DNA from 2 places in the Rhodoferax sp. GW821-FHT10B06 genome. Region 2 is predicted to be linked to the other one. Evidence: riboswitches for the same ligand, from Rfam matches in the RefSeq annotation. Region 2 holds a riboswitch; the other holds the start of a gene.
What was found. A riboswitch is a leader RNA that binds a small molecule or an ion and turns the genes downstream of it on or off. The one in region 2 is predicted to bind glycine.
Positions count from the first base shown of each region.

Region 1: it holds a riboswitch for glycine, as region 2 does, so the genes downstream of both, AC07O2_RS21450 (D-amino acid dehydrogenase) here and gcvT (glycine cleavage system aminomethyltransferase GcvT) in region 2, are expected to answer to the same signal.

Region 1 covers NZ_JBWKNO010000017.1:83,676-88,089, forward strand. The annotation lists gene AC07O2_RS21450 (D-amino acid dehydrogenase) at 234-1,454, opposite strand; glycine riboswitch at 1,613-1,721, opposite strand; gene AC07O2_RS21455 (TauD/TfdA dioxygenase family protein) at 1,823-2,731, opposite strand; gene AC07O2_RS21460 (ABC transporter substrate-binding protein) at 2,927-3,940, shown strand; gene AC07O2_RS21465 (ABC transporter ATP-binding protein) at 3,937-4,414, shown strand, end outside.
Region 2 covers NZ_JBWKNO010000008.1:202,413-206,826, reverse strand. The annotation lists gene AC07O2_RS14755 (EAL domain-containing protein) at 1-136, shown strand, start outside; gene AC07O2_RS14750 (amidohydrolase family protein) at 248-1,525, shown strand; gene AC07O2_RS14745 (HDOD domain-containing protein) at 1,592-2,455, opposite strand; glycine riboswitch at 2,503-2,602, shown strand; glycine riboswitch at 2,612-2,735, shown strand; gene gcvT (glycine cleavage system aminomethyltransferase GcvT) at 2,787-3,911, shown strand; gene gcvH (glycine cleavage system protein GcvH) at 3,937-4,308, shown strand; gene gcvP (aminomethyl-transferring glycine dehydrogenase) at 4,328-4,414, shown strand, end outside.

The sequences.
Region 1 (4,414 bases), on a different contig from region 2:
GAAGCCGTCGCGCTGGGCAACGGCCATATTCCCGTGCAAGCCAGTCTGGTCCGCAGCGGCTCCTCCCTGCTCAGCATCGCCAGCGGCGGCTCCATAGACCCGAGAGGGCTCCATGGTGCAGTTGGCCGCGCTGGGTGCATCCTTGCTGGTCGCTTACTGCACCAGCGCACAACTGGGTGTGGTCAACAAAAGCAGTCTGCTGTCCACCTACGTGCGCCTAAGCGAATAACCGGCTAGGCGTAGCTAGAGGCAACGATGGCGCCCACCATATCGGCCGTCACGGCCGACAGAGTCAGCCCCAGGTGCCCGTGCCCGGTGTTGTAGAACACGCCAGGTCGCTTGCCTTTGCCCACCCGAGGCAGCAGGTTGGGCATCATGGGGCGCAGCCCGGCCCAGGGCACCACACTTTCGGTGCGCACACCCGGAAAGCACTGCTGTACCCATTCCACCAAAGGACGGATGCGGTCGGCCCGGATATCCCGGTTATAGCCATTGAACTCCGCCGTACCGGCCACGCGGAAGCGGTCCACACCCAAGCGGCTGGTGACCAATTTGGTGCCGTCGTCCAGCAGGCTCACCATCGGTGCAGCAGCCTGGCTTTGTGCATCCTGCAAATTCACCGTAATGGAATAGCCTTTGACGGGATAGATGTTGACGCGGTCGCCCAGCTGCGCCGCCAGGTCGCGGCTGGCGGTACCGGCGCAAACCACCACACCGTCAAAAACATGGGCCTGGCGCTGGGCACCGTCATTGGCAGTGACAGTCACCTGTTTGCCATCGCTCTGCACGGCATCTATGTGCTGGCCATAGCGGGTTTGCACGCCCAGGCGCTCGGCCGCCAAGGCCATGCCGGTGCTGAATTTGTGGATGTCGCCCGTGGTGTCGCTTTCAGTGAAGTAACCGCCGTAGTAGTCGCCAGCCAAGGTGGGCTCGATGGCGCGCATTTCTTGCGGTGTGACCGCGCGGCGCTCCAGCCCGCCCTGGGCCAGCAATTTGGAGACCTTGCCGGCATGGTCGAAGCTGGCTTTGTCACGGTAGATGTGCAGAATGCCTTCGCGCTTGTGGTCAAAGTCCAGCCCTTCCGCATCCGCCCAGGCATTCAGGTGCTCACGCGCAGCAATGGCAAGGCGGGTGGTCTCCACCGTGTTTTTCTCGTAGTGCGGGATGGCAGCAATGAACTCGGCAAACCAGGCCAGCTTGTGCCAGCTCGGCTTGGGGTTGACCAATAAAGGTGCGTCGCTCTTGAGCATCCACTTCAGCCCCTTGAGCACGGTAGACCAATGGTTCCATACCTCGGCGTTCGACACCGAAAACTGCCCGCCATTGGCAAACGATGTTTCCATGGCCGCATAGCGGTGTTTTTCAAACAAAGTGACCGCGAAACCCCGCTTTGCGAGGGCATATGCCGTGGTCACGCCCGTAATACCGCCGCCTATAACAGCAAACTTTTTCATGATGAGAGTTCCAAAACGTCAAAGTGGGGATAGCAACAAGCGTGCGCAGCTATCGCCCCTCTGTTTTGGACCTGAGAGATTCACGACCGGCACATAGCCAAGCCGCTTGCTCCTGCGGTGAACCGGGTGACGAAACCCGGTTGCTCTTCAGATGTGTGTGACAGGTACCGGTCCTTTTGCCTGAAAGTTTCCGGGGCGGTTGCTCCTTCGGCGCTGTGGGCAAACTTGTTGAGCAACAAGGGCCCCAGACTCTCCCGGTACCTGCCGCAATTATCGCATGGGGTTCGCGTACCCCAGGACCGTAATGGCTCGGTCAATCAATTGAATCCGCCCATAAGGCCGACTGATTTACCCGGCCGAACCGCGCTCTAATTTTTCGCAGGCTCGGCCGCACTGCGCCTGCCGTGCACCGACACCGGCAGGTCACCATGCACGGTGACGCGGCGCACCACGCGGTGCTGGTCGCCGTAGTCGTTGATCGCGTAGTGCTGGGTCGCGCGGTTGTCCCAGATGGCCACATCGCCCTCGGCCCAATGCCAGCGCACGGTGTTTTCCAGCCGCGTGATGTGGTGCTGGAAGATCTCGAACAGGCGCTGCGAGTCGTGGGTGTTGTAGCCCACAAAGCGCTTCAGGAAATGCCCGGCCACCAGGCTGCGCTCGTCGGTTTCGGGGTGTACGCGCACCAGCGGATGGCGGGCCTCGATCAGGCGCGAGGTAAACACTTCGCGGTAATGCTTGGCGCCGTGGGCATCCACTTCGACGCGGGTGGCGGCGTAGTCGTAGTCGTTGCCATGCACCGCCCACAAGGTATCTGCCAGGGCCTTCAGCTCGGTCGGCAACTGCTTGTAGGCCTCGGCGGTATTCGCCCACACCGTGTCGCCGCCCTGCTGCGGAATGGTCAGCGCGCGCAGCACCGATACCTTGGGATAAGCGGCTTCGAAGGTCACGTCGGTATGCCAGGAATTAGCCCGGCCGCCGTGGTTCGAGTCCAGCTCCAGAATCTCGGTACCGCTGCGCGAGGGCACGGTGGGGTGCGGCACGATGCTGCCCCAGCGCCCGGCAAACAGCTGGTGCTCGGCATCGTCCAGATGCTGCTGGCCGCGGAAGAACAGCACCTTGTGCTGCAGCAGCGCCTGGTGGATGGCAGCAAAGGTTTCGGGCGCCAACTGGCCCGACAGGCGCACGCCTTGTATGCGTGCACCAATCCGCCCCGCCAAAGGATGGATATCGAGTGTGGGAATGACTTCAGCCTGGGGAGCATTGAGAACAGCGGACATGCAATTTCCTTTGGAGTGACGGTGGTTAAGAAAACACCTGTCCATGCTAGGAAGCCCGGTGCCGAAACCAAAGCACGGAATTCGCATGTGCATCTACACCGCACAGATGCGCATATGCATGCGCAATTTCCTTCGTTGTTGCGTAGGCCTTGCCAATCTACGCTGCAACTTCACGACAACTCCCAAGGGACATGCATGCGAACCGTTTTCAAGCTATTCACCGCCATGGCAGTGGCCTTCGGGCTGTCGGCCCAGGCCCTGGCGCAAGAGGCCCTGGAAGTCACCGACATCCGCTACCAGGGCTCGGCCGGCCAGGTGGTCTGGATTGAACTGGCCGAAAGTCTGGGCTATCTAGCGCCGCTGAAAGCCAAGTGGGTGGGCAACACCATCAGCGGCCCGCAGGACGTGCAGGCCGTGGTCACCGGCGACATCGATATCGGTGGCGCCTTCAATGGCGCGCTGGTCAAGCTGCTGGCCAAGAAGGCGCCGGTGAAAGCCGTGCTCGGCTACTACGGCGTGGACGACAACACCTGGACCGGCTATTACGTGAAGACCGACAGCCCGATCAAGACCGCCCGCGACCTGCTGGGCAAGAAAGTGGCGGTCAACACCCTGGGCGCCCACCACGAGTTCATGGTGCGCGAATACCTGGAGCGCAACAAGCTCAACGATGAGGACGCAAAACAAGTCACCCTGGTGATCACGCCGCCGGTTACTGGCGAGCAGGCGCTGCGGCAGAACCATGTGGACGTCACCACGCTGGGCGGCATTCTGCGCGACAAGGCACTGGAGCGCGGCGGCATCCGCCCGCTGTTTACCGACCAGGAACTGTTCGGCAACTTCACCGCCGGCTCGCTGGTGATGCGCAACAAGTTCCTGGAGCAAAACCCCAAGGCCTCCAAGCACCTGATAAGCGCACTGGCCCGCTCCATCGAATGGGCGCGCAAGACGCCGCCGGCCGAAGTGCGCGCCACGTTCGAGAAGATCATCAAGGCCCGCGGCCGCGCCGAAAGCGCCGACGCCATCCAGTACTGGAAGAGCACCGGCGTGCCGTCCATTGGCGGCGTGGTGCAAGACAAGGAGCTGCAAGTCTGGATCGACTGGCTGGTGAAGGAAGAGGTCATCAAGCCCGGCCAGATCAAGCCCGCCGACCTGTACACCAATGCCTACAACCCCTACGCCACCGGCGCCAAGGTAGCCGCAAAATGAGCGCCGGCAATATCCGCTTTGAGCATGTGCGCAAGGAATTCACCGTGCGCGCTGACGATGGTGGCCCGGAGCAACGCTTTGTGGCCCTGGACGACGTTTCGCTGGAGGTGCGGGCCGGCGAATTCCTGGTGTTGGTGGGGCCCAGCGGCTGCGGCAAATCTACGCTGCTGGACCTGCTGGCCGGCCTGACCTTGCCCACCAGCGGCCGCGTGCTGCTGGACGGCAAAGCCATCACCGGCCCAGCGCGTGACCGCGGTGTGGTATTCCAGCAGTACGCGCTATTCCCCTGGCTCACGGCGCTGGACAACGTGGCCTTTGGCCTGGAGATAGCCGGCGTTGGCCTGCGCGAGCGCCGCGCCAAGGCCGCCAGCTACCTGGACCTGGTGGGCCTGAGCGCGTTTGCCAACCGCTACCCGCACGAGCTGTCGGGCGGCATGAAGCAGCGAGTGGCGATTGCCCGCAGCCTGGCTTATG
Region 2 (4,414 bases):
TGCCGAAGGGGTGGAGACCACGGCCCAGCGCGACTTCCTGGCCCTGCACGGCTGCGCGGCCTACCAGGGCTATCTGTTCAGCCGTCCGCTGCCCATCGAAGCCTTGGATAAATTATTGGCCGCCAGCGCAGACTAGACCTGCGCCAGCAGCTGCCAATTTGATAGCATCCAGACTGAGCTCCCATGTAGTCCGCCACGCCCTCCTTGGCGTGAAAGCTGCATGGTCCGTGTTTTGAAAGGAATGTGCATGCTGGATTTACTCGTCACCCACGCCACCCTGCCCGACGGCCGCAGCGGCATGTCCATCGCGGTACAGGGCGGCAAGATTGTGGAAGTCAGCCCCGGCCTGCAGGCCCCCGCACAGCAAACCGTGGATGCCCAGGGCCTGCTGGTCAGCCCACCGTTTGTGGACGCGCATTTCCACATGGACGCCACCCTGAGCTACGGCCAGCCCCGCGTCAACCAAAGCGGCACCTTGCTGGAAGGCATCGCCCTGTGGGGCGAGCTCAAACCCCATCTCACGCAAGAGGCTTTGGTGGACCGCGCCATGGCCTACTGCGACTGGGCCGTGGGCCACGGCCTGCTGGCCATCCGCAGCCATGTGGACATCTGCGACCCGCGCCTGCTGGCCGTGGAAGCCCTGCTGGAGGTGAAACGCCGCGTCGCCCCCTACCTGGACCTGCAGCTGGTGGCCTTCCCACAAGACGGCGTGCTGCGCGACCCGAACGGCATGGACAAACTCAAGCGCGCGCTGCAGATGGGCGTGGACGTGGTCGGCGGCATTCCCCACTTCGAGCGGAGCATGGCCGACGGCGCGCTCAGCGTCAAGCTGCTGTGCGAGCTGGCCGCAGAACAGGGCAAGCTGGTCGACATGCATTGCGACGAGTCAGACGACCCACTGTCGCGCCACATCGAAACCCTGACCTATGAGACCAACCGCCTGGGCCTGCACGGCCGCGTCACAGGCTCGCACCTGACCTCCATGCACAGCATGGACAACTACTATGTGTCAAAGCTGTTGCCGCTGATGGCCGAAGCGCAAATGAACGTCATCAGCAACCCGCTGATCAACATCACCCTGCAGGGCCGGCACGACACCTACCCCAAGCGCCGTGGCATGACCCGCGTGCCCGAGATGCTGGCCCAGGGCCTGACCGTGGCCTTCGGCCAGGACTGCGCCATGGACCCCTGGTACAGCCTGGGCAGCGGCGACATGCTGGAAGTCGCCAGCATGGGCCTGCACGTGGCGCAGATGACCAGCCAGGCCGCGATGCGCCAGTGCTTCCAGGCCGTCACAGCCAACCCGGCGAAAATCCTGCAACTCGATGGCTATGGCCTGGAGGCCGGCTGCAACGCCGACTTTGTGCTGCTGCAGGCGCAAGACCCGATAGAGGCGATTCGCCTGCGCGCCACCCGCCTGCAGGTCTACCGTCGGGGCCAGCTGCTGGCCCAGACGCCGGCCACCACCGCCCGCCTGCACCTGCCCGGCCGGCCCAGCCAAACCGACTGGATGCTGCGTCCATAAACTTATGCGAAACAGGCCTCTTGCGCAGGTAATACCTGCGCAAGCAGCTATTAACTTGATAGCAAACTAGGCCAGGTTTTCAAACACCGGGTGGAGATCGTCCGCCCAGTGTTGCAGCTCGGCCTGGTCGATATGCAGGTGCGACATGCAGGCCGAGCCATGGCGGGCCCATTCGTCCGACTCGCGCGTGCCCTCATGCAGGGCCACCAGGTGCTCGGCCAGCAGCAGCATGGCCACCAGATAGCGCACCTCGGGCGGGACGCTGGCCACCGGCAGAATGTCGAAGTCGTGGTGCAGGCGCACGGCGGCCGTCACCAGGGGCGGCAGCTTCCAGGTCTTGGCCACCAGCGCGCCCACCACGGCGTGGTCGGTCTTGTGGGCGGCGTTCTCGGTTGCCACAAAGCTGCGGTCCTGCCGCGCCAGGGCCTCGGCCAGGGTGCCGGCATAGCCCTTCAGGCCCTGCAACATCACCGGTATGCCCACATGGCAGAACAGGCCGCAGGTCTGCGCCACGTCGGCGTCCACGCCGTACAGATGGCGAGCGATGTAGGCCATGGCCAGGGATCGGCGGGTCGAGGTTTCCCAGAAATGCTCCAGCAAGGCCGCATCCACGCGGATCGCATGCCGGGTGAAGAAGCCGGTCAGCACGCCCACCGTCTGCTTCACGCCCAGCATGGCGATGGCCTCGCCAACGGTACGGGCCGGGCGCGAGCGGGCAAACAGCGGGCTGTTCGAATAACGTATCAGCGCCGCCGCCATGGCCACGTCCTGGCTGGCAATGCGGGCGATGGCGGCGGGGTCGGGGTCGCCGCCCCGCACTTCGCCCTGCAGCTCCAGCAAGAGCTGGGGGCACGGCGGGATCACGATATCCCGCACGGCGCCCTTGGCCTTGGCGGTTTCCAGTTCTCGGTCTATGTCTGCCAGCTGCATCGCGCCCCCTTAGTCCACGGAATTATGCCGACTTGCGCTTGGGTAGAATCCCCCCGTCAGGAGAGAGTTTTCACCCGAAAACCGCCGAAGGCGCAGGGCCCCGCTACGTGGGCCTGAACGCTCAGGCAAAAGGACTGACAAGCGTTTCTCATCAAACGTCACCCCACTGGAGAGAAGTCCGCCCCGAGCGGACTCACCGAAGGCGCAACCCGCAGTCGGCCTGCACCACCGCAAGGCCGGCCCGGCGAATCGCTCAGGTAAAGCGGACAGCGGGGACCACACATGGCCGTCAAAGGCCATGATCCGATTGTGTGTCCCCGAAAGAACCGCCATGGCCGATTTGTTACTCACTCCCCTCAACGCGCTGCATCTGGAGCTCGGCGCCCGTATGGTGCCCTTCGCTGGCTACAGCATGCCGGTGCAGTACCCGGCCGGCCTGATGGCCGAACACCACCACACGCGTAACGCCGCCGGCCTGTTCGACGTATCCCACATGGGCCAGTTACGCCTGGTCGGCCCCGATGCCGCTGCGGCCTTTGAAACCCTGGTGCCAGTCGACGTGATCGACCTGCCCGTAGGCAAGCAGCGCTACGGCCTGCTGCTGAACGACGAGGGCGGCATCCGCGACGACCTGATGTTTTTCAAGCAGGCGGAAGATGACATCTTCGTCGTCGTCAACGGTGCCTGCAAAGCAGCGGACATTGCCCACATCCAGGCCCGGATCAGCCTGCATTGCGAAGTCATCCCCATGCCGGAAATGGCGCTGCTGGCGCTGCAAGGCCCCAAGGCTGTAGACGCGCTGTCGCGCCTGGCGCCCGGCGTGGAAAAGCTGGTGTTCATGACCGGCGGCCATTTCATTGTTTCCGGCATCCCCTGCTTCTTGACCCGCAGTGGCTATACCGGCGAAGACGGTTTTGAAATTTCGGTACACCAAGACCAGGCCGAGGCACTGGCCCGCGCTCTGCTGGCCCAGCCCGAAGTCCAACCCATAGGCCTGGGCGCACGCAACTCGCTGCGCCTGGAAGCTGGCCTGTGCCTGTATGGCAACGACCTGGACACCAGCACCACCCCCATCGAAGCCGGCCTGAACTGGGCCCTGCAAAAAGTACGCCGCGCTGGTGGCGCGCGTGAAGGCGGCTTCCCAGGCGCTAGCAAAATACTAGCGCAACTCGCAAGTAAACCGGGCGCTACAACCAAGAAACGTGTGGGACTGGTGGCACTGGAGCGCGTCCCGGTGCGTGAACACACAGCCTTGCAGGACACCGCAGGCAACGTGATTGGCGAAGTCACCAGCGGCTTGCTTGGCCCCACGGTAGACAAGCCGATTGCGATGGCCTACGTGGCGCCAGAATTTGCCGCCATCGGCACCCATATCAACGCCATCGTGCGAGGCAAAATCGTGCCGATGGAAGTCACGTCCATGCCCTTCACCCCGAACAATTACTTTCGCGGTTAATTCAACTTTTTACAGGAGCACCCCCATGAGCATCAAGTACACCGAAGACCACGAATGGCTGAACATCGAGGGCGACACCGCCACCGTCGGCATCACGCACCACGCGCAAGACGCATTGGGTGACGTAGTGTTCGTCGACCTGCCCGCCGTCGGCGCAAGCTTCGCGCAAAAAGACGTGGCCGGCGTGGTCGAGTCCGTGAAGGCCGCCGCCGATGTGTACATGCCTGTCTCCGGCGAGATCACCGAGGTCAACGAAGCCCTGCGCGCCGACCCCGCCCTGGCCAACACCGACCCGTTGGGCGCCGGCTGGTTCTTCAAGGTCAAGCTGTCGGATGCATCGCAAGTCGCCGCCCTGCTGGACGAAACCGCCTACAACGCATTTAGCCAAAACGCCTAACCCTCCCTAGACCTGCCCCATGACGACCTCCCTGCACGAACTAGAAAACGCCAGCGAATTCATCGCCCGCCACATCGGCATCGACGCTGCTGATGAAACCCTGATG